3 regions of the Arsenophonus nasoniae genome follow, and region 1 is predicted to be linked to each of the others. Evidence: predicted binding sites of a transcription regulator. Region 1 holds the regulator's gene; each other region holds the start of a gene.

Region 1 (8,283 bases):
CATGCCCTCTCGAACGATGAGGACTAACGCCGTCTTCGCTTTCTTGATGTTATTGTTATCAACTAGTTTTAGTTATTCATCAACCAGTACGAGTTTGTCTCTAAATGAGTATTATCACAAACCTGTGCAGACAAAAGAACTAACCCGTCTGCCTGATATGCGAAAATATCCATCAGGAGCGGCTCGCAAGAAAGCGTTTTTAAAAGCAATTGTCCCAATTATTGAAAAATATAACTACAAGATCATGCAAGATCGCCAGTGGTTATTATCCAAGCGTTACAATAAAAATTGGAACGCCGCTGACAAACAACGACTAAATCAGATTTGCACCAGTTATAATATACAATGCAGTTCACCTGCTAGCTTAAACTGGAACAATCTACTAAGTCGTGTGGATATTATTCCTACCCATTTTGTTGTTACCCAAGCAGCAACAGAATCAGGTTGGGGGGCTTCTGGATTAGCACAGAAAAATAATAACTTGTTTGGCATGAAATGCGGTCGTAAGTGTACCTATAGCAAAGGTACCATCAAAGGCTATGCGGTATATTCATCTATCGATGCATCTGTCAATGCATACTTAAGAAATTTGAATACCAATAACGCATATCAATTATTACGCAATTCACGCGCACAGCAACGTAGAACTCAGAATTCATTAAATACCAGTGTATTAATTGACCATCTGAAAAATTACTCACAACTTGGAAGAGAATATAATCGTTATTTACAACAGATGTTCTCAAGTAACGAAGAATTAATCACCCAAGTTCAACAGAATATGCCAAAGCATATTTGATCAACTTTGCTGTAATAATTACTAAAAATAAAATCCATACATTTATCGTGTATGGATTTTATTATTTTTTAACATAAACACACTGATCGCTACCAGAATAGCATCATTTAAAATCCATTTTATTTGCTAACTTCAAAGAAAAACAAAAAATAGCATCCCTACAATCGCACCAACTGTGCCTAAAATGGTTTCCATTAAAGTCCAAGTTTTTAATGTTTGGGCCTCAGTAGCACCAGTAAATTTACTAAATAACCAAAATCCAGAGTCATTTACATGACTTAATACAATTGATCCGCCAGAAATACAAACAGCCAAAGCAGCTAATTGAGCGCCAGAATAGCCAAACTCACTAATAACGGGCAATATAAGTCCAATAGTTGTTAAACAAGCTACTGTTGCTGAACCTTGAATAATACGTACAGCCCCCGCTAAGACAAAACAGGCCAATACGATTGGTAAACCTGTATTCATTAACGCATTACCCAATACTGGCCCAACCCCTGAATTTATTAAAATTTGCTTAAAAACGCCTCCGGCGCCTGTGATGAGTAAAATAATTCCTGCCGGTTGAATCGCTGCTGAGCAGATCTCCATCACTTTTTCTCTATTCATACCATAGCGAAACCCTAAACTATAGATAGCCAATAAACAAGCTAACAGCAATGCTATAAATGGGTGGCCAATAAATTCTAACCATTGCTCTGCAATAGAATCTTTTACCAAAAAATAATTACTTAATGTTTTCAATCCTACCAATGCTAAAGGAAATAGTACGATTAATAAGCTGAACATAAAACTCGGCATTTTGCCTTTTTTGCTCTCATTTCCTTGATAATTTTCAGGTAACGCAATAAAAACATGCTGGCTAATAAAATTACCAAATAATGGCCCGGCGATAAGCATTGCAGGAATAGCTGCGCATATGCCAATCAAAATCATCCAACCAAAATCAGCATTCATCTGAGATGCAACTAACATAGGCGTTGGACCTGGAAGTAAAAATGCAGCGGCAGCAGCTACACCGGCAAAGAGTGGTATAGCTGTTTTAACAACATTGCCACCTAAACGGTTAGTAATGGTGAAAACAATACCAATTAATAATACGATTGCGACATCAAAAAAAAGTGGCAATGCACAAACCAATCCTGTAATACCAATGGCTAAATTAGTTCGTTTTTCACCAAAACAAGTGATTAATTTGATGGCAATTTGCTCTAATGCGCCCGTTTCATGAAGTATTCGGCCAAACATTGCGCCTAAAGCCACGACAATTGCCAAGAACCCTAATGTTCCTGCCATACCTTCTTGCATTGTTTCTATAATTTTTTTAACCGGCATGCCAGAAAACAGTCCCGCTAAAATAGAAACCACCATCAATGCAATGAAAGCATGTAATCTTGCATACATAACCAGAAACAACAATAAAAAGACAGCGCCTGCAGCAGTCAATGTCAACATCAGCATATTTAATGTTTCAGGTATAGGCGTGTTCATCTATTTTCCTTAGTAATAATTTCATCAATTAATTTTACTGTATTATCAATAACCTCAACTAATGGTGGCTTAATATCGATGACATACACATCTTTTTCATCATTACTAGGTACTTCTAAAGTGTCAAACTGTGAGACCAACATATTTGGTTTGAAAAAATGATTTTTACGCTTTTTTAATCGGCCTTCTATTAATTTAAAATCTCCTTCAAGATAAAAAAATGACAGAATGCTGGTTTCCATTTCTTAAAATATCTCGATATTTTTTTTTCAAAGCGGAACAAACAATCAAAGAAACACTGTTTGTTCTTTGCATAGCAAAAATAGCATCACTCAATGCCTTAAGCCAAGGCAGTCGATCAGAATCATTCAAAGCATGGCCATCCGACATCTTGTTAATATTGGCGCGAGGATGCAAAAAATCACCATCTAAAAACGCTGCTCCTGTTTTCTGAGCGATCCCTCTCGCAACTGCAGATTTACCACTACCAGATACCCCCATAAGTATAAAAACATGGTGTATTTTTTTGGTATCACTCATTAAAAACTCCGTTAAAAAATCAGGCAATATATAAAATGTTACTGATAATTATCAGTTATAAAAAAATAATATAATAGATTTGTGATAGGAATCTCAGTAAAGCGGAAGATCTGATCGCAAGTAAAACTCGTTATCAATTTTATAGCTCTCAATATAAGCAGAAATAATTTATATTAATTCCACTAGCTAGTTGAAATTAATCATCTTAATTACTACTCACAATATATCCCATTTTCCAATTAAGTATCCGTTTCTAACATTAGAAAATAAAAAAACATTATTAGAAAATAGTAAAAGATATTATTTATTTTAGAACTATGGTAGATATCAAAAAGTATAAATATGATAATATCATTATTATAATGATCTTCACATTAGGATAATTCATGACAAAGCAAGATCAGGAAAAAATATTGTCCCAAGCAAAGAAAATATGCCAAGCGCGTAATGTACGTTTAACGCCACAAAGAGAAGAGGTATTGCGCCTTATAGCAGCCCAACCTTGTGCTATTAGTGCTTATGATTTGCTTGACCTACTTAGAATTTCTGAACCTCAAGCTAAACCACCTACCATATATCGTGGTCTAGAATTTCTTTTAGAACAAGGATTTATTCACAAAATAGAATCAACAAATAGCTATGTTATTTGTCATCATTTTGAGGATCCTAAACATACCTCAGTTATGCTAATTTGTGACAGTTGCGGCAGTGTTGCCGAGAGTAATGGTCAAACAGTAGAAACCGCTATTATAAAATTAGCCAAAAAGACTGGTTTCCAGTTATCCCATACCGTTGTTGAAAGCCATGGACTATGCTCGCCTTGCTACAAAATCGAGAAAAAATCGTGTTAAAGCTCTGCATTACTAGAGTTAAATAGAGATACAAAGGCCAGTTGTTTATACAATCGGCCTTTATTAAATAATCAATAAAATTTAAAATAACTTACTTAATACCAATTAATTACAAATCAAACAAATTTAGAAAATAATAATATTGTTCTCAATAAATTAAACTGAATTTACTTAAAAATTAATTAGATGTGAAATGACTAAAATGAATTACTATTACGAATAATACCAACAGCGAGTCCTTCAATAGTTAAGTTTTGTGTGCGCAAATCCACAATAATTGGCTCAAATTCAGGATTTTCAGCAATTAATTCGACTTTACTACCCGCTTGCTTAAAGCGTTTAACCGTTACTTCATCATCAATACGTGCAACAACAATTTGCCCATTATGGACCTGCTGTGTTTTATGTACAGCTAGTAAATCACCATCGATAATTCCAATATTTTTCATGGACATACCATTAACACGTAATAAAAAATCAGCACTAGGTCTAAAAATAGTGGCATCAATCCGATAATGGCTTTCGATATGCTCTTGGGCAAGTAATGGTTCTCCTGCCGCAACCCGACCAATAAGTGGTAATCCTTCATCCTCATTTTCTTCTTGTAGTAGCCGGATACCGCGAGAAGCGCCAGAAACAATTTCAATCACGCCTTTACGCGCCAATGCCTTTAAATGTTCCTCTGCTGCATTTGGTGAACGAAAACCTAAACTTGAAGCAATTTCAGCGCGTGTGGGAGGCATACCCGTTTGCGAAATGTGTTCACGCACCAGATCATAGACCCGCTGCTGCCTCAATGTTAATTCTTTCATTTCGCCCCCTATTATTGGCATTCGCACATTGTCACTGTAAGTATATACAGTTATATGAAGATTTTAAACTGATAAATGTGTAAAACCCTATTTTTTATAACTAGCTCACGAAATAATGATTACCAATCACAACTGCCCAAATAAAAATAGCTAACCAAATTGAAACAAAAACAGCCGCTGAGCCTATATCTTTTGCTTTACCGGAAAGTTCATGTAATTCTGTACCAATCCTATCAACCACTGCTTCAATCGCACTATTTAATAATTCAACAATGGCTATTAATACCACTGAACTTATAAGTAATAACCGTTCGATCCATTGCACATCAAGGAAAAAAGCCACAATAATAGCGATAACCACAATAATTGCTTCTTGTCTAAAAGCAGCTTCACTCTTCCAAGCTGATTTTAACCCTTTCAGCGAATAACCGGTTGCTTTAATAATTCGGGTTAGTCCCGTTGTTTGGTTTGCCATAAAATTTACTCTCTAAATACAGTTATATATGGGATTTAGTATAATTATTATCTTTTAAACAGATATTAATTACTATTTCTGATATGCTTGGGTAGGATTCTAATAAGAGGCTATCGCTCACCTATGTCATTTTGGCGTAAAATTTACTATAATCTATTAGATTTACCAATGAAATTATTGGTAAAAAGTAAGCTCATACCAGCAGATCCAATGAAGGAATTGCATCTTGATACGACACGTCCTTTTCTATATGTATTACCTTATCATTCTAAAACGGACTTATTGACGTTACGTCAACAATGTTGTTCTATTGGCTTACCTGATCCACTCGATCCGATTGAAATAGACGAAATTAAATTACCTGCTTATGTCTTTATCGATGATGGCCCGCGTGTCTTTCGTTATTATTCGCCAGATCCACGTAAAGACTCAGTAAAAACATTTACTGCTTATCTTGATCTTCATTGCCATAATCCCGAACTAAACATTCAGATGCTACCCGTATCAGTGATGTTCGGTCGAGCGCCTGGTCGAGAAGGCCACTCACCAGCACCACCATTACGTCTACTTAATGGTATCCAAAAATTCTTTGCCGTTATCTGGTTAGGACGTGACAGTTTTGTTCGTTTTTCACCTACTGTCTCTTTACGCCAAATGGCTAGCGAATATGGTACTGATAAAACTATTGCCAACAAACTTGCTCGAGTCGCCCGCATTCACTATTCACGGCAACGATTAGCAGCAGTTGGCCCCAAGCTACCTGTTCGCCACGATCTATTCAAGAAGCTGTTAACTTCAAAAGCGATTGAAAAAGCAGTTGAAGATGAGGTTAAAGCAAAAAAAATCTCTCTTGAGAAGGCAAAACATAATGCGATTGCCATGATGGAAGAAATTGCCGCTAATTTTTCCTATGAAGCGATCCGTATTACTGACCGCGTACTGAGTTGGACTTGGAATCGGCTCTATCAAGGAATTAATGTGCAACATGCCGAGCGTGTGCGCCAATTAGCGCAAGATGGCCATGAAATTGTCTATATTCCTTCTCATCGTAGTCACATGGATTACCTATTACTTTCTTACGTACTTTATCATCAAGGCTTAGTTCCTCCTCATATTGCCGCAGGTATCAATCTTAATTTCTGGCCTGCAGGTCCAATTTTTCGTCACTTAGGGGCTTTTTTCATTCGCCGCTCTTTCAAGGGCAATAAACTTTACTCCACCATATTTCGTGAGTATCTCAGTGAACTGTTTGCTCGTGGTTATTCAATTGAATATTTTGTTGAAGGCGGCCGCTCTCGCACAGGCCGACTACTGGAACCAAAGACTGGCACGCTGTCAATGACCCTACAAGCAATGCTACGAGGTGATTCCCGTCCAATTACTATTGTCCCTATTTACATCGGTTATGAGCATGTATTGGAAGTTGCTACCTACGCTAAGGAACTAAAAGGTGCAGCAAAAGAGAAAGAAGGCTTTTTTTCCATGTTAAGAGGTCTACGCAAGTTACGTAGACTAGGACAGGGTTATGTTAATTTTGGTCAACCGATTGCACTAACGCAATATTTAAATAAACATGTCCCAGAGTGGCGCCAATCTATCGATGATATTGAGCCTCAACGTCCAACATGGTTAAATTCAACCGTGACTCGGCTAGCTAATAAAATCATGGTTAGAATTAACAATGCCGCTGCTGCCAATGCGGTCAATCTATGTTCAACAGCTTTATTAGCTTCACGCCAGCGTGCATTAACCCGAGAACAACTGATTGAACAAATAGAATGTTACCTGCAACTATTAAGGAATGTGCCTTATAGTGATGATAGCACAACACCTAATAAAACTGCCGATCAATTGTTAGCAGACGCATTGGAATTGGATAAGTTTGAAGTTGAGCATGACAGTATGGGCGATATTGTGGTATTACCACGTGAAAATGCAGTATTGATGACTTATTATCGAAATAATATTATGCATTTATTGGTTTTGCCTTCTTTGGTAGCCAATATCGTATTACATAATGAAAATGTTCAACGTCAGGAGATTGGTTATCAAGTTGCACTTATCTATCCATTCCTAAGAGCAGAACTCTTCATGCGATATAGCATGCAAGAATTGCCTGAATCGATCGATATTCTGTTGGATGAATTGGCACGCCAGCAACTAATACTATTAACAGCAGAAGGTTTTGTAACTATCAATCCAGCTCGTATTCGCCCTCTTCAGCTTTTAGCAGCTGGTATTAAAGAAACGCTACAGCGCTATGCAATTACACTTTCGCTACTTAGTACAATCCCTGCAATTAGTCGAGGAATACTAGAAAAAGAGAGCCGTATTCTCGCTCAGCGTCTATCGGTACTCCATGGTATCAACGCACCTGAATTCTTTGATAAAGCAGTTTTCTCCACTCTGGTAAATACATTAAAACAGGAAGGTTATATTAATAGAGAAGGCGATGCGATTATCAGCGCGAATGTACAACGACTTTATCGAATTATCGCTAAGTTAATATCTCCTGAGGTTTGTTTAACCATTGAAGGAGTCAAACACGTTACTCATGAGCCATTGTCTAAATAAATTATTTTCATATCAATATAGTAACGTAAAAAGAATTTAGATTGAAATCGACCAAAATCATTTAGGATAATCACTCTAGATTATCCTTTTTTATAATTAAAAATAATTTAATAGGATGCCAATAAATAAAACCAACCCCACATAATTGTTATTCATAAATGCTTTAAAACATAATGCAGGTTGACGACTGGCAATGAGTTTTTGTTGATGGATAAATAAGACTAACACAAATATCAAACTGGCATAATAAGGCACCCCTAAATCTAGCTGTTGCCCTATATAAAATAACACCAGAATCATAGCTAATTGTAAAATACCAATAATCAATTTATCAAAATGAGCAAAAATAATTGCGGTTGATTTTATCCCAATTTTTATATCATCATTGCGATCAACCATCGCATACTGGGTATCATAAACAACAGACCAAATGATATTAACCAGAAATAATAACCAGCACTCCAAAGGTAAGGACTTACTAACTGCTGCATACGCCATTGGAATTGACCAACCAAACGCAGCACCCAGCACAATCTGGGGAAAATGGCTAAATCGTTTGATAAATGGATAAATCCAAGCTAATAACAACCCAATCACCGATAACCAAATTGCCATCTTATTTAAGGTCAAGACCAATATAAATGCAATAATGATCAATGATAAAAATAGTGTCTTAGCTTCTTTTTCTGTTACATCACCATTTGGCAGAGGACGCTCTCTGGTTCTTGCAACATAACC
Region 2 (8,283 bases), 760 kb from region 1:
CTCCATAGCATTTTCTAATAATAATTTAGAATTACGCATTAATTTTCTAATTGAATTTTTAATTTTATGCCAATAATGTTCTATAGGATTTAAATCGGGAGAATAGGGAGGCAAGTAAATAAGCTTTATTCCAGCTGCTTGCATTAAGTTTTTAATTTTTTCTGATTTATGGAAAGAGGCATTATCAATGATAACCGTTTTTCCTTTCGTTAATTTAGGGATCAAAATATTTTCAATATATAGTTCAAATACCTGTGTATTACAGTGACCTTGAAACATGAAGGGCGCCATAAAATCTTGATTGCATAACGCGCCTATCATGCTAATTCTTTTTTTATAATGGCCTGGCTGTGCTTCATAATATCTTTTACCAATAGCGCTGTAACCATAGGGATAAAAATCATTATCATTCATCCCTGATTCATCGACAAAGACCCTTTGCTCAAGGCAAACAGCTTTTATTTCAGCTAAATAGGCCGCGCGTTTTTCTTCGCTTCTTTCGGCATAAGTTTGGCTCTTTTTTTTCTAGAATAACCTATTTTTTTCATCGCTCTTCCTATCGTTGATGAGCCTACACGATAAATTTCGGCCATTTCTACTTGCGTATAATCTCCATGGTGGGCAACAAATTCACGAAATTCATTTAAATCTTTTATTCCATGGCTATGTCCTTTTTGAAAACCTGTTTGTGGGTTTAAATGACCTTGAATTTTTTCTAAATAAAGCCAGTTATACAGCGTTTGTCTTGCTATATTAAAAATTTTGCATACTTTTATTTTGTTCATTCCTTCATGAACCGCTTTCACTGCACGTTCTCTTAGATCTACGCTATATGACATTGTTTTATACTTATTAAAGTATTTTATTTTAACAATAATTTTGACCATTTGTTAATGGGTAGCGCTATAAAATAACGGTGCTGGATTCAGAAGAGGCATTTGCTGAGTTTGTTCAAGCCGCTAAAAATGAAGGTTATCAAGTACCGATCAATGAACGTTGGCAAGGAATGCAAAATATTCGCCGTGCTTCTTATGAAGAGACTCGTTATAAGATTGAGCAGTATTATCGTAAATTGTCATTATAAGACAACAGTTGGCAACTAGCAGTCTTAAGTTATTACTTATGAGTGGGTAAATCAAAATGACGAGCCAGTATTGGAGCGGTAAAATCTTTCTTAAGGTAAAATCCACGCGGCATGGTCATTATTGGTTGCCCGTGTTTACCTATCCCTTCTGTTAGTGCTTTATTGTTAGCGGCTTTAGGACGAATTTGTAAAACTTGGCCATGGCGGGCGGTAATGTTTTCCACCTGGCCTAACACGATCATATCCATCAATTCTTCCCAATCTCTTTTAAGCAATTGCTCTTCTATTGGATTTGGACTCCACAGTAGTGGTGAAGCGACTCTTCTCTTTGCTAATGGAATTTGGCGCTCACCTTCAATTGGTATCCATAAAACCCGTGATAGCTTATGACGTACATGGCTAGAAAGCCAGGTTACTCCAGTATTACCAGTTAAAGGCGCCACACAAACGAAGGTTGTTTCTAATGGTTCACCATAGCGGTTAATAGGAATGGTTTTAAGCTCAATACCAAGATGAGCAAAATCTTGTTCTGCTTTGCTGCCGGCATTAGCACCTAAACAATATTCTAATAACTGACCTACCCAACCCTTTGCGCGCCTAAGATCGTTTGGCATAGCGATACTTGCATGATAAGCCAGTTCAGCCATTGTATAGCCCGCCAGACTTTTGGCTTTATTGAGTAAACTTTGTTCATCACCTGGGATCTGGGGAGAAAATTGCATAAATTATACCTGTATAAAAAATAGACAATTAAATTTGTACACACAGTAAAAATCTTAACATAGATCGCATAAATAAGAACAATTCATTGATAATCAAATCATTTTATCTAAGGTGGGCGAATTTTTTTTCTGTTATCCGTTTAATCGCATAGGTAATAAACAGGATCTTAGCTATAGTTATCCACAATTTCACTGGATAACTCTAACAAAAGACCTTTACTGGTTTAATTTACAGTCTTGACAGGTCGGTTTTTACTAAAAAACTCGGTTAGCTTGCTTAACAAAACAACGTATCCTGTGGATAAAATAGATATTGCTGAATCTTTGTTCATCCTGTTTTGATTGATAGCTATTTGAACTAATTTAATCTCTATCTGATCAATTAAATTCATTTATCTCTATGAAAAAAAACTATTAATTTTATATTTGGCAATCTATCGATTGAATAATTCATGAAATTATACCCTGTTTACTCTTGCTTTCTTCACATGGATATCCACAGAAAAAGTGAATAAATTATTAAATATAGCTTTCTATGTGGATAATTTTTCATTATTTAATAGATGAATTAAATGGTTTTTTACTAAATAAGATGGAATATAAGATTTAGTCATGCAATGAAAGTGAATATCACGACATTTTCTAAGCTTATAATTAATTAAAAAGAAAAAATAGCAGACCCTACCATCATAGAGACGTAGAGCCTGTTGTTTGAACTGTTATCGTAAAAATAGTGGTTGCTGCTCTTCATAGCGGCTAATTTCTGCTTCATATTGTAAAGTCAGTCCAATATTATCTAAACCATTCATCAAACAATAACGATGAAAATTATCAATGGTAAAAAAATAAGTTTTATCCTTAGCTATGACAGTTTGGCTCATCAAATCAATAGTGAATTGACAACCCTCATGCTGTTCAACAAAGTTAACTAGTTGATTAATTTCTGTTTCCTTTAATTTAATCGGTAATAATTGGTTGTTAAAGGCATTGTTATAGAAAATGTCGGCAAAACTCGGCGCAATAATGGTGCAAAAACCATAATCTGTTAATGCCCACGGCGCATGTTCGCGCGATGATCCACAACCGAAATTTTCACGAGTTAATAAAATAGTAGCACCTTGATAACGTAGTTTATTAAGGACAAAATCCGGATCAGGTTGTAGACCAAGATCATCCAGGAAACGCCAATCGTGAAAAAGGTGTTGACCAAAACCGACTCGAGTGACTTTTTGTAAAAATTGTTTTGGAATGATCACATCAGTATCAATATTGGCCATATCTAAAGCAGCCACTAAGCCAGTATGTTGGATAAATTTTTTCATTTACCAATTCCTATTTTGTTTGATCATTGTTGATCTTACGTATATCGATAAAATGGCCGTAGATAGCTGCAGCGGCCGCCATAGCGGGACTGACTAAGTGAGTTCGACCACCTCGCCCTTGACGCCCTTCAAAGTTACGGTTACTGGTAGAGGCACAACGTTCACCAGCAGCGAGGCGATCACTATTCATTGCCAAACACATTGAACAACCGGGTAAACGCCATTCAAAACCGGCATCGATAAATATTTTGTCTAAACCTTCGTGCTCTGCTTGTGCTTTTACTGGCTCTGAACCGGGAACAACAATAGCTTGTACATTAATGGCCACTTTATTGCCTTTTGCAATAGCGGCAGCAGAACGCAAATCTTCAATACGGGAATTAGTGCAAGAACCGATAAATACTTTATCAATTTTTATGTCAGTCAATTTGCTGCCAGCTTGTAATCCCATATAATTTAATGCTTTCTCAGCGGATGCGCGCTCAATTGGATCAGGCAATGAGCTAGGTGACGGTATAGGATGATCAATGGCAATTACTTGCGCTGGATTGGTCCCCCAAGTAACCTGAGGCGCAATTTCCGCTGCATCAATCGTTTTAATGGCATCATAATTGGCATTCGGATCAGACTTTAACGTTTTCCAATAGTTAACAGCTTGTTGCCAATGTTCTCCGGTTGGTGCAAATCGACGGCCTTTAATATAATTAAATGTGGTTTCATCGGGTGCAATAATTCCCGCTTTAGCACCCATTTCAATCGCCATGTTACAGATAGTCATTCGGCCTTCCATGGTTAAGTTTTCAATTGCCTTACCACAAAATTCAATAACATAACCCGTCCCACCGGCACTACCTATTTTGCCAATCATCGCCAGCACCAGATCTTTTGCTGTGATGCCATTAGCCAGTTCACCGATAACTTCAATTTTCATCGTTTTAGCTCGAGCTTGTTTTAAGGTTTGGCTGGCCAAAACATGCTCAACTTCCGATGTGCCAATACCAAAAGCTAATGCGCCGAAGGCACCATGGGTTGCGGTATGAGAATCACCACAAACGATAGTCATGCCGGGTAAAGTGATGCCTTGTTCTGGTCCCATAACATGGACAATACCTTGGAAAGGATGTTTTAAATCGTAAAGTGTGATAGCAAATTGCTGACAATTTTTTATTAAGGTTTGCATTTGAATGCGGGCCATTTCACCACTAGCATTAATATCTTTAGTTTGAGTAGAGACATTGTGATCCATGGTGGCAAAGGTTTTATTAGGTTGTCTGACCAAACGGTTATGAGCTCGCAAACCATCAAATGCTTGGGGTGAAGTAACTTCATGCAATAGGTGGCGATCGACATAAATTAATGGTGTTTCATTTGCCGTTTCATGGACAATGTGTGCATCGTACAATTTTTGATATAAAGTTTTCGCCATAATCTAAGCCTCTTGCATAATATAACGGGCAATAATACTGCCCATTTGATCAGTACTGACAAATTGCTTATCTAATGCCAAATCCTGCGTTCGATAACCTTGTAATAAGGTTTTATTGACGGCATTTTCTATCGCATCGGCAATATGTGGTTGATGCAGGCTATAACGCATCATTAGCGCTACTGATAAAATTTGCGCAATTGGATTAGCAATATTTTTACCGGCGATATCCGGTGCTGAGCCGCCAGCTGGTTCGTATAAGCCAAAATTTTGCTGATTTAAACTGGCGGAAGGTAACATCCCCATTGAACCGGTAATCATTGCACATTCATCGGAAATAATATCACCAAAAATATTAGAGCAGAGCAAAACATCAAATTGCGCAGGATTTTTAATCAACTGCATAGTGGCATTATCAATATACATATGGTTGATTTCGACATCAGGGTAAATTTTGGCAGTATCATTAACAACCTCTCGCCATAAAATCGAACTCTGCAATACATTAGCTTTGTCTATTGATGTTACTTTATAGCTTCGTTTACGTGCTGCTTGAAAAGCGGTATGCGCAATGCGTTCAATTTCAAAGCGATGATAAATTTCAGTATCAAAGGCTTTTTCATCAATGCCTGCCCCGACACGTCCTTTAGGTTGACCAAAATAGATCCCACCTGTTAATTCACGCACACAAAGAATATCAAAACCTTTTGCTGCCGTATCTGCCCGTAATGGACAAAAGTTATTTAAACTAGGATAAAGACGGGCAGGTCGTAGGTTGCTAAATAATTGAAAATGCTTGCGTAAAGGTAACAATGCACCGCGCTCTGGTTGACTATCTGGTGGCAGGTGTTCCCATTGTGGGCCACCGACTGAACCAAAGAGTATCGCATCTGCTTGTTGGCAACCTGAAAGTGTTTCAACGGGCAATGGCTGACCATGGCGATCAATAGCAATTCCGCCGACATCATATTCATGCGTTATGATAGTCAAATTAAACTGTTGGCCAATAGCAGCTAACACCTTATAGGCTTGGGCCATAACTTCCGGGCCAATACCATCACCCGGTAAAACAGCGATATTATAATTATTAGCCATATTATTGAGCTACCTCTGTATTGCAGTGATTTTTTTGTTTTTTGACCAATTCGGCACGCCAAATATTATTTAACACATGGATCATTGCCATGGTAGATGAGCCGATAATATCGGTTTCCAATCCGATACCATGAAAACGACGGTCGAAACATTCAGCGACAATATCAACTTGACCTAAAGCTTCATTACCTTGACCATTAGCGGATAACTGGTAAGAGATCAGTTTAATAGGATAATTTGCTATTTTATTAATTGCCTGATAAATCGCATCAACTGGCCCATTGCCTGTTGCTACGTCAGATTTTTCCTGACCGCCACAGATTATTTTTATCGTGGCAGTGGCAACCACATTTGAGCCGGATTGGACACTGAAATAGGTTAAACGGAAAAATTCAGGCTCTTGTTGTTGTTGATTGATAAAAGCTAAAGCTTCTAAGTCATAGTCAAAGATCTGGCCTTTTTTATCTGCTAAGCGCAAAAATGCTGCATATAACTGTTCTAAATTGTAATCTGTAGCTTGATATCCCATCTCTGTCATTCGATGCATTACTGCAGCGCGACCAGAACGGGAAGTCAGATTTAATTGCGTCTCTTTTATACCAATTGATGCTGGTGCCATAATTTCATAAGTTTCTCGATTCTTAAGTACACCATCTTGATGGATACCTGAAGAATGTGAGAAAGCATTACTTCCAACGATCGCTTTATTGGCAGGTATAGGGGCATTACATAACTTGCTGACTAATTGGCTGGTACGATAAATTTCTTGATGATTAATATTTGTCGTGACGGCTAACATTTTTTGGCGCACTTTAATTGCCATAATAATTTCTTCTAAGGCACAGTTGCCAGCGCGTTCTCCTAACCCATTAATTGTTCCTTCTACTTGTCGAGCACCGGCTTGAATTGCAGCAATAGAATTGGCTACCGACATACCTAAATCATCATGACAGTGGACAGAAATAATGGCTTTATCGATGTTTGGTACCCGATTAAAAAGATCTTTAATAATATTGCCAAACTGGGAAGGGATAGTATAACCAACGGTATCAGGAATATTAATCGTTGTTGCACCGGCATTGATCGCCATTTCCACTATCCGACATAAATTATCAGGCTCAGTGCGGCCGGCATCTTCACAGGAAAACTCTATGTCGTCTGTATAGTTTCTGGCATGCTTAATTGAGTGGCTAGTGAGGGCTAAAATATCATTAAATGAACGCTTTAATTTATGTTCAATATGTAATGATGACGTTGCTAAAAAAAGATGTAACCGGAAACTATTGGCAACGTTAAGTGCTTCAGCGGCAATATTAATGTCGTTATCAACACAGCGTGCCAAACCACATATACGGCTATTTTTAATTTCTTTGGCGATGGCTTGAACCGATTTAAAATCTCCTGGTGAAGAGACAGGAAAGCCAGCTTCAATGACATCAACGCCTAGACGTTCCAAAGCATAAGCAATTTGTAGTTTTTCTTTGATGCTTAAACTGGCTTGTAAAGCTTGTTCGCCATCACGTAATGTTGTATCAAAGATAATGATATTATTGCTCATACTGTTGGTTCCTTTATCGACTTCTTGGTTGTTATCGGTTTTTGGGTTAGTAAGTTTATAGAAAGTGCTATTTAGTAAGATTGGGCGCATAAAAAAACCCGCGCTTGTGCGCGGGTTCTTTTATGTGGGTAGATATTAATAACTTCGTTCACCCATAAGCATACCGCGCACTGAAAATGCGAGAAGTAGTAGGCTTAGTAGGTGAATAAAACGTGACATAAAACATTGACCTTATTAATATCAAAAATATTATCATATTTTTTATAACTAACTTATCTTAACCATTATGTCAATATTAAATAAAAATTAATTTTGTTACATGGTAAATTTTTTACTAGGATATATGGCTAATTTTTATATTTTTAATACGGTTTTTATCTATTCTTTTGATTCAAAAAACTGATAAGATTTCGTAAAAGATTAATTTTGTTGTTTTAATTTATTTCAGTAATGTTTCTTAATTATGAAGTGTAAAATTAGTTTAATAAAAATATATTAGGAAGTGTTTGTTATAAAAATGAGTAAAGGAAATATTGAATAAGCAATAATTTATTCTGTGATGAATCTGATAATTTGTTGTGAATAATAAGAATTGAATAATTTTATTATGAATTCTACCACGCTTTGTTTTATCATCTAATTGAAGGATTAATAGATGGATATTTAATTTTATTATTTATTGATTATGTGAATGTTGAAGGATAATAATTTTATAATTAGGGCTTTGGTAGAAATGATTTTTAAACTGATCAGTTAATGTTAAGGCATGGAAGCTAAAATCATTTAAAAAGTTAAATGGTTCGCTTAATTTATTTTAATGAATTTAAGAATAAAACAAGATACCTAAGTTAATAATTAATTAGGTTAATTTTTTATTTTTATTCATTAAATATACATATATATCAAGAGGGGTAAAATAATGACTGACTACAACACAGTTTCAGCAACGAAAAAAGAGCCAAGCGATATTCATTTGCGAAATGTTGATTTAAATTTATTAACGGTTTTTGATGTAGTTATGCAGATGCAGATGCAGATGCAGAATGTGACCCGTGCAGCACAAATTTTAGGGATGT
Region 3 (8,283 bases), 260 kb from region 1:
TGTTTCAATCCAGCTTAAAATATTTTTATATTGATTAAATTTTTCACCACCAACCATACTGGTAAGTTGATCTAAAAATCCCATGATAACCCCTTGTACATAAAAATTGGTTAAACGATTCGTATCTTCCAACCTTTAAATTCAACAAGGTTAGAAATTATTAAAATTTTTGCTAGTCGTACGTTAATAATAGTGAGTGATAAGCTAAAAATACAATAAAAGCCTAAAAAGATTTACCGGATCCTTTTAATTAATCAAGTGATTTTTATTTATTAAAAATACGATATGATCAAATTAGGATAAATAATTTGATCATATTTTTGTGCAAAAGCAGCTTTTCATTTTTGTTTTAAATGATCCCTATCATTAAAAAGTGATCATTTTATTATTAGATTAATGGATTAAATAAATTAAAAAAAACAATATGGTGTAATTATGTCTGCTGTTTTTCATTTGGGACTAACTAAAAATGATCTACAAGGTGCAACAATTGCGATTGTGCCCGGCGATCCAAATCGGGTAGAAAAAATTGCCAAATTAATGGATAACCCGGTATATCTGGCTTCATTACGTGAATTTACTTCCTGGCGAGCTGAACTTAATGGTAAACCAATTATTATTTGTTCGACCGGCATAGGCGGCCCTTCTACTTCTATTGCTGTTGAAGAATTGGCACAATTAGGAATACGTACTTTTCTTCGTATTGGCACTACCGGCGCCATACAAAAAAATATCAATATCGGTGATGTACTAATTACCACTGGCGCGGTACGTCTAGATGGAGCCAGCTTACATTTTGCGCCTTTAGAATATCCTGCAGTAGCTGATTTTAGTTGTACCAATGCGTTATATGAAGCTGCTAAAGCAGCTGGGATCACAACCCATGTTGGTATTACTGCTTCTTCGGATACCTTTTATCCTGGCCAGGAGCGTTACGATACTTATAGTGGTCGGGTTGTTCGTCGTTTTCGCGGATCGATGGAAGAATGGCAAAAGATGGGAGTGATTAATTATGAAATGGAATCAGCCACCTTACTGACAATGTGTTCTAGCCAGGAATTATCAGCAGGTATGATAGCCGGTGTGATTGTTAACCGTACCCAACAAGAAACACCAGATGAAACATTATTACGCCAAACTGAAGGGAATGTTTTAGGAATTGTTGTTGATGCGGCTCGCCGGTTATTGAATTAATAAATGCTCCATGCTTGGCTACTTTATTCGATAAAACGGGTATAACTGTTTGTCAGTTTGATAAAATAGCGATAAATTTATTTTATTATATCTTTTTATTTAATCGCGGTTTTTTATTTGCCTTAAGTAATGCTCGTTTTATTTTTTATTATCGAAGGTATTCAATAATCTCTATTTTGATCAATTAACGGCTAATTTTCTTATTTCGTTTTTTTAGTAAACCAATTAATGTTATCTGCCCGATAATAGCATAAAATTAAATAACTTAAATTTATCATTTTATAAGTTGAACTTATCGTATTATATATTTTAAACTGACAATAATTTACATGACTGACGACATCATAACGAAAATTTAACTGTAATAGGAATAATAAGTTGACATGGTCTGAAATTATTAATGTTATTACCGAATTTGCTCGCAATCATCAAATATTAGCTATCTTTATTGTTTTTATATTAGCTTTTGGCGAATCGTTAGCCTTTATTTCCTTATTATTACCTGCCACAGTAATTTTGCTTGGTTTAGGCGCATTAATTGGTGATAATGGGCTCGCTTTTTTACCAATATGGTTAGCTGCCGCAAGTGGTGCTTTTTTGGGTGATTGGTTGTCTTATTGGTTTGGTTTTCATTATAAGAACCGTGTACGCCATATGTGGCCAATTTCTCGTCGTCCTCAAGTGCTTGATCGGGGGCATCGTTTTTTTGACCGTTGGGGAGTATGGAGTGTTTTTCTTGGCCGTTTTTTGGGCCCCTTAAGGGCGATTATTCCCTTAGTAGCAGGGATTTGTGCTATGCCTAAACATTATTTTCAGCTGGCTAATTTACTTTCTGCCATGATCTGGGCATTTGCTATTTTAACGCCAGGGGCATTTGGTTTATCTTGGCTTGCACAGTGGATGGGGTAAAGCAGTCGTTAAATTTCAGTCTCGTGCTGTTTGTTGACCAAGGTAAGCAAATTTTATTCTGGACATTTATACAGTATGCCACTAAGTTACTTTATAAAATAAAGACTATTTTAAGGAAACCTAGGTGGATATTCAGTTATTATATGCAATTATTGGATTTCTTACCGGCACACTCTTTGGTGGTAGTTTAATCTGGCTAGTTATTGCGCAAAAGATGAATAAAAAAGAGTCGGAATTGCGCGACTTTTATAGTATTCAGGCTAGCTATGAGGAGAAAATTGCTCATCTCGAATATTGGAAAATTGAGTGTGAGCACCGTGACCAAGAATTAAGGTCACAAAGGGAAATTAATCGTAATCAAGAAGTTGAACTACGTGAAGTGATGACACGGCTTGAAGAGACACGGCTGGCTTTTGAAGAGAAACAGCGGCTATTACTAAATAGTGAGCAGCGGTTAAATGTTCAATTTGAGAATTTAGCCAATCGTATTTTTGAACAAAACGAGCGTCGCGCTTCTGAGCAGAACCGTCAAAGTTTAATTGCATTATTAACACCTTTCCGTGAACAATTGGACGGTTTTCGCCGTCAGGTACATGAGAGTTTTAGTCAGGAAGCGCGTGAGCGTCATACCCTAGCGCATGAAATTCGTCAGCTTCAGCAGTTAAATGCAGAGATGGCAAAAGAAACGATTAATTTGACTAAAGCACTAAAAGGGGATACTAAAATTCAGGGCAATTGGGGTGAAACAATTCTTTCTCGCATATTGGAGGCTTCTGGGCTAAGGCAGGGGCATGAATTTGAAACTCAAGTCAGTATCAATACCTCCAATAGTCGTTATCAGCCGGATGTGATTATTCGTCTACCCCAAGGTAAAGATGTTGTAATCGACGCTAAAATGTCACTGACAGCTTATGAGCACTATTTTAATAGTGAAGATGAGCAGCAACGAGCTACGGCATTGCGGGGGCATGTTAATTCTGTACGTAACCATATTAAAGAGCTTGGACGAAAAGATTATCATCAATTAAATGGATTAAGATCGCTAGATTACGTACTAATGTTTATTCCACTCGAACCGGCTTATTTGATTGCTTTACGTGAAGCGCCTGAACTTATTGACGAAGGATTGCGAAATAACATTTTACTCGTTTGCCCATCAACGTTATTGGTGGCAGTACGTACTATTAATAATTTGTGGCGCTATGAACGCCAGAGTCAAAATGCACAAGTTATTGCCGAGCGTGCTGCTAGAATGTATGACAAAATGCGGTTATTTGTTGATGATATCCAGGTTTTAGGTCAGAGTTTGAGCAAAGCCCAGCTGAATTATCAATCGGCAATCAAAAAATTAGCGGAAGGAAAAGGTAATTTGATTAGTCAGGCGGAAAGTTTAAAAGAATTGGGAATAGAAGTGAAACGACCGATTGATACTGAATTTAGCAAACAGACCGCTAAATCATAATTAAAAAAAATCGGTAGATCATAAATAAGATCTTGCGATAAACATGATTGCACTTTCGATTATTTTAATGATTAAATGAGCGTAAATATGGTAGATCCAATTAAAGAAACCACTGATTTTGGCTTTCGTAAAGTAGCCAAGGATGAAAAAGCGAATTTGGTTGCTGCTGTTTTTCATTCGGTGGCCGCGAAATATGATCTTATGAACGATCTTATGTCATTAGGGATCCATCGAATCTGGAAACGTTTTACGATAGAAGCCAGTGGCGCGCGCCGCGGGCAAACTATTTTAGATCTGGCGGGTGGCACTGGCGACTTGACAGCTAAATTTGCCAAAATAGTTGGCGAAAAAGGCGAGGTTGTTCTGGCTGATATCAATGATTCGATGCTGAAAATGGGGCGCGAAAAGCTCCGCGATCGTGGTATTATTGGTAATGTTAATTATGTCCAGGCTAATGCTGAAGAGCTGCCTTTTCCTGATAACTACTTCGATTGTATTAGCATTTCTTTTGGTCTGCGAAATGTTACTGATAAAGATAAAGCACTAAAATCAATGTTTAGGGTGTTAAAACTTGGTGGTCGTTTATTGGTATTAGAGTTTTCAAAACCCATTTTACCAGTATTAACTAAAGCTTATGATGCTTACTCTTTTCATATTTTGCCGCGCGTTGGTCAAATGATAGTCAATGATGCCGATAGCTATCGCTATTTAGCTGAATCTATTCGCATGCATCCGGATCAGGACACGTTAAAAACAATGATGGAGTTAGTTGGTTTTGAACAAGTTTCCTATACCAATATGACGGGTGGAATTGTTGCCCTACATAGAGGGTTCAAATTTTAAAATGGCTACCTCGTCAATGAAAAGCGATTCAACAGTACCTGTATTACATGCTGCAGCAGCTTCCCTTTTACAGCCTATGTTGAATAAATTTTTCTATCAGGAAGTGGCGTTGAAATCAGCCAGAGTAAGGTTAGTTGGCAAAGTGCTGGAGATTAATTTAAAAGAATTATCTCAACCATTAGTACTTGTCTTCTCCGAGCAACGAGTTGATGTCGTAAATCAGTGGCCTACACCGGCAGATTGTGTGATAAAAACTGCATTAGCAACGCTAGTGCAGCTTAAAGATAAACAACAACTTTCAACGTTGATCAAAGATGGCAGGATTGTTATCGAAGGGGATATGCAAATTGTGCAGCATTGGTCAGCTTTACTTGATGCTGCGCAATGGGATCCCGCTCATTATCTTGCTCCTTATGTTGGTGATGTTGTTGCCGAAGGGATGAGCCGTTGGATTAAAAAAAGTTTAATTGGAATAAATGAGTTGTTAAATCAACAAAAAAATCATTTTAAAGATGTATTGGTGGAAGAATGGCGAATGTCTCCTAATACATTAGAAGTGCTAAGTTTTGCTGATAAGGTTGAGAAGGTGGCAGCGGATATTGCAAAACTGGAACAGCGTTTGGCTAAATTGGAGGAAAAATATGAGACCGGGAGAAATTAAACGGCTCTATTTTATCGTTCGAGTATTTCTAAATTATGGTTTAGATGAACTCATTCCCAAAATTAAATTTACTTTACCATTAAGGATTGGTCGCCATTGTCTATTTTGGTTATCAAATAAGCATAAAGACAAAGCCCTTGGTGAACGTTTACGTTTAGCTTTACAAGATTTAGGTCCGGTTTGGATTAAATTTGGTCAGATGCTCTCTACTCGTCGCGATCTATTTCCCACTATAATTTCTGACCAGTTAGCATTATTGCAAGATAAAGTTGCTAGTTTTGATGGCCAATTGGCGCGTCAACACATTGAACAGTCATTAGGTGGCTCTCTTGAAACCTGGTTCGATGATTTTGATGAGGTGCCCTTAGCCTCGGCCTCAATTGCCCAAGTACATACGGCAAAATTAAAACAAAATAATAAACAAATCGTAATTAAAGTTATTCGCCCAGATATACTGCCTATTATTAAAGCCGATATAGGCTTGATGTATCGGCTGGCTAATTGGATCCCACTGTTACCAGATGGACGTCGTTTACGCCCGCGGGAAGTTGTTCGAGAGTATGAAAAAACATTAATTGATGAATTAAATTTGTTGCGTGAGGCGGCAAATACAATCCAATTAAGACGTAATTTTGAAAATAGTTCCATGCTTTATATTCCCGAAGTCTATTCAGACTACTGTCGGGAGAATGTGATGGTTATGGAGCGTATCTATGGTATTCCTGTTTCTGATATTGACGCGTTAAAGAAGCAAGGAATTAATATGAAGTTATTAGCTGAGCGTGGGGTAAAAGTCTTTTTTACCCAAGTTTTTCGCGATAGCTTTTTTCATGCTGATATGCATCCTGGTAATATATTTATTAGTCGAGAGCATCCTCAAGATCCACAATATATCGGTATTGATTGTGGTATCGTCGGTTCATTAAATAAAGAAGATAAACGTTATTTGGCAGAGAATTTTATTGCCTTTTTTAATCGTGACTACCGTAAGGTAGCTGAATTACATGTCGATTCGGGCTGGGTACCAGCCGATACAAATGTTGAAGATTTTGAATTTGCCATTCGAACCGTGTGTGAGCCAATTTTTGAGAAACCCCTAGCAGAAATTTCTTTTGGTCATGTTTTATTCAATTTATTCAATACTGCGCGTCGTTTTAATATGGAAGTTCAGCCACAATTGGTGTTACTGCAAAAAACCTTGCTCTATATTGAAGGTTTGGGAAGGCAGCTTTATCCACAACTAGATTTGTGGAAGACAGCTAAACCTTTTCTTGAAGATTGGCTACATCGGCAAATGGGGTTCGCGGCGATTATTAGTGCATTTAAGGAAAAAGCACCCTATTGGGCAGAAAAAATGCCAGAAATTCCCGATCTTATTTATGGAGCACTTAAGCAATATAAATATTTACAAGATAGTATTGATAAATTCGCTGTCCAGTTACAAGGGCAGCAAGTAAAGCAAAGACAAGGCCAATATTTACTAGGAATTGGCGCGACTTGCTTGTTATGTGGTACTTTATTGCAGATTTTCGATGCAAAAATTGCTGCTATTGGGTTTATCTTTTTCGGTATAATTTCATGGGGTGTGGGATGGTATCGAACAGGTAAAATTGGCTAAAGTTTGTCTTTAAACAAATTTATCTTAGGATCTGTAGGTATCTTACATAAAATTAGTTGTATATAATGGAATCATACATAGTTGAACCTAATTTCGTAGAGGTATATATCAATGGGAACAACAATAGCTATGGCTACATTTGGTAGTCCCGGTCAGCTTCTTATTATTGCTTTACTGGTTGTTTTAATTTTCGGTACTAAGAAGTTACGCTCACTTGGCTCAGATTTGGGGGAGTCATTGAAAAACTTCAAAAAAGCGATGAGTGATGATCACAGTAAAACTGATGATAGTAAAAAAGCAGAAAAACAACAGGCTGATGCTGACTTTGAAGCGAAAAATCTTACTGAGAAAACAACCATAAGTCAGACAAAAGAAACGGCTGAAAATAAAAAAAATAAACAGTAGGTATGAAGCGTGCTTGATATTGGTTTTAGTGAACTGCTATTGGTTATGATTATTGGCCTGGTAGTTCTTGGTCCAGAGCGTTTGCCAATAGCCGTTAAAACGGTTGCTGGTTGGATACGTGCATTGCGCTCATTGGCAGCTAACGTTCAACATGAGCTGTCACAAGAATTAAAATTGCAAGAATTGCAGGAAACATTGAAGAAGGCAGAAGAAAAAGCACAATTACAAACCCTTTCGCCGGAACTTAAGCAATCAATGGAAGAATTGCGCGAATCGACCGAGTTACTAAAGAAAAATTATCAATCATCGAACAGTCGTATCGAAGAAGAATTGGCAAAAGTAAAAGCATTTACCAGTGATCTGGCTGAAAATAGCACAGCTAAAATAGATGAAGAAATACCTATAACCGCCCATAAACAGCACAAACCAGCACAGACTGAGCAGTTGGTAACCGAGTCAGGTCGTCCTACTAAAAATAAAAAAGCACCGCAATCCCCTGCCGAGAAAGTAAAAAAGCATTCTGATCAAACTAACGGTGAAAATTAGTCTATGTCTATTGATGATCCACAACCACTTATTAGCCATTTAATTGAATTACGTAGACGTATTCTTTATAGCTTATTTACTGTTGCAGTGGTTTTTCTTGCCCTAGTCTATTTTTCCAATGATATTTATCATTTGGTTGCGGCACCGTTGATTGAGCAGCTGCCGGTTGGTTCTCGCATGAGTGCAACCGATGTGGCATCAACTTTTTTTACTCCGATTAAACTTACGTTTATGGTGGCAGTATTTATTTCTATTCCAGTTATCTTATATCAGTTATGGGCTTTTATCGCGCCAGCACTTTATAAGCACGAGCGGCGCTTAATGTTACCTTTACTGGTTTCCAGTAGTGTACTCTTTTACTTAGGGATGCTTTTTGCCTATTTTGTTGTTTTTCCTTTAGCATTTGGTTTTTTTGTAAAAACTACACCAGAAAGTGTTAATTTCATTCCTGATATCAGCAAATATCTCAGCTTTGTCATGACACTTTTCATGGCATTTGGTGCGGCCTTTGAAGTTCCTGTTGCCATTATTCTACTTTGTTGGACAGGTGTTACAACCCCAGATTCCTTAAAACGTAAGCGCCCTTATATTATTGTCGGTGCTTTTATTGTAGGTATGTTTTTGACTCCACCAGATGTGTTTTCT

The links. The regulator LexA, encoded in region 1, represses DNA repair genes until DNA is damaged. The targets are predictions, from matches to a motif close to TNCTGTATGTACATACAGNA.
Region 2: the regulator LexA is predicted to act here: its motif matches at 2,024-2,043, upstream of mutH (DNA mismatch repair endonuclease MutH).
Region 3: the regulator LexA is predicted to act here: its motif matches at 2,160-2,179, upstream of rmuC (DNA recombination protein RmuC).

The regions. Positions count from the first base shown of each region.
Region 1 is NZ_CP038613.1:3,732,931-3,741,213, forward strand. Features, by position in the region: gene ArsFIN_RS18795 (protein bax) at 2-799, shown strand; gene gntU (gluconate transporter) at 932-2,293, opposite strand; partial or broken gene gntK (gluconokinase) at 2,290-2,833, opposite strand; gene zur (zinc uptake transcriptional repressor Zur) at 3,220-3,684, shown strand; gene lexA (transcriptional repressor LexA) at 3,882-4,496, opposite strand; gene ArsFIN_RS18820 (diacylglycerol kinase) at 4,597-4,971, opposite strand; gene plsB (glycerol-3-phosphate 1-O-acyltransferase PlsB) at 5,095-7,545, shown strand; gene ubiA (4-hydroxybenzoate octaprenyltransferase) at 7,642-8,283, opposite strand, start outside.
Region 2 is NZ_CP038613.1:2,970,396-2,978,678, reverse strand. Features, by position in the region: gene ArsFIN_RS15045 (IS630 family transposase) at 1-462, opposite strand, end outside; gene ArsFIN_RS15040 (helix-turn-helix domain-containing protein) at 468-887, opposite strand; gene ArsFIN_RS26490 (hypothetical protein) at 917-1,084, shown strand; gene mutH (DNA mismatch repair endonuclease MutH) at 1,117-1,806, opposite strand; gene leuD (3-isopropylmalate dehydratase small subunit) at 2,526-3,128, opposite strand; gene leuC (3-isopropylmalate dehydratase large subunit) at 3,139-4,554, opposite strand; gene leuB (3-isopropylmalate dehydrogenase) at 4,558-5,649, opposite strand; gene leuA (2-isopropylmalate synthase) at 5,651-7,207, opposite strand; partial or broken gene leuO (transcriptional regulator LeuO) at 8,127-8,283, shown strand, end outside.
Region 3 is NZ_CP038613.1:3,468,995-3,477,277, reverse strand. Features, by position in the region: gene ArsFIN_RS17560 (YidB family protein) at 1-84, opposite strand, end outside; gene udp (uridine phosphorylase) at 436-1,194, shown strand; gene ArsFIN_RS17550 (DedA family protein) at 1,573-2,103, shown strand; gene rmuC (DNA recombination protein RmuC) at 2,228-3,565, shown strand; gene ubiE (bifunctional demethylmenaquinone methyltransferase/2-methoxy-6-polyprenyl-1,4-benzoquinol methylase UbiE) at 3,653-4,408, shown strand; gene ArsFIN_RS17535 (ubiquinone biosynthesis accessory factor UbiJ) at 4,371-5,069, shown strand; gene ubiB (ubiquinone biosynthesis regulatory protein kinase UbiB) at 5,050-6,687, shown strand; gene tatA (twin-arginine translocase TatA/TatE family subunit) at 6,799-7,092, shown strand; gene tatB (Sec-independent protein translocase protein TatB) at 7,102-7,638, shown strand; gene tatC (Sec-independent protein translocase subunit TatC) at 7,642-8,283, shown strand, end outside.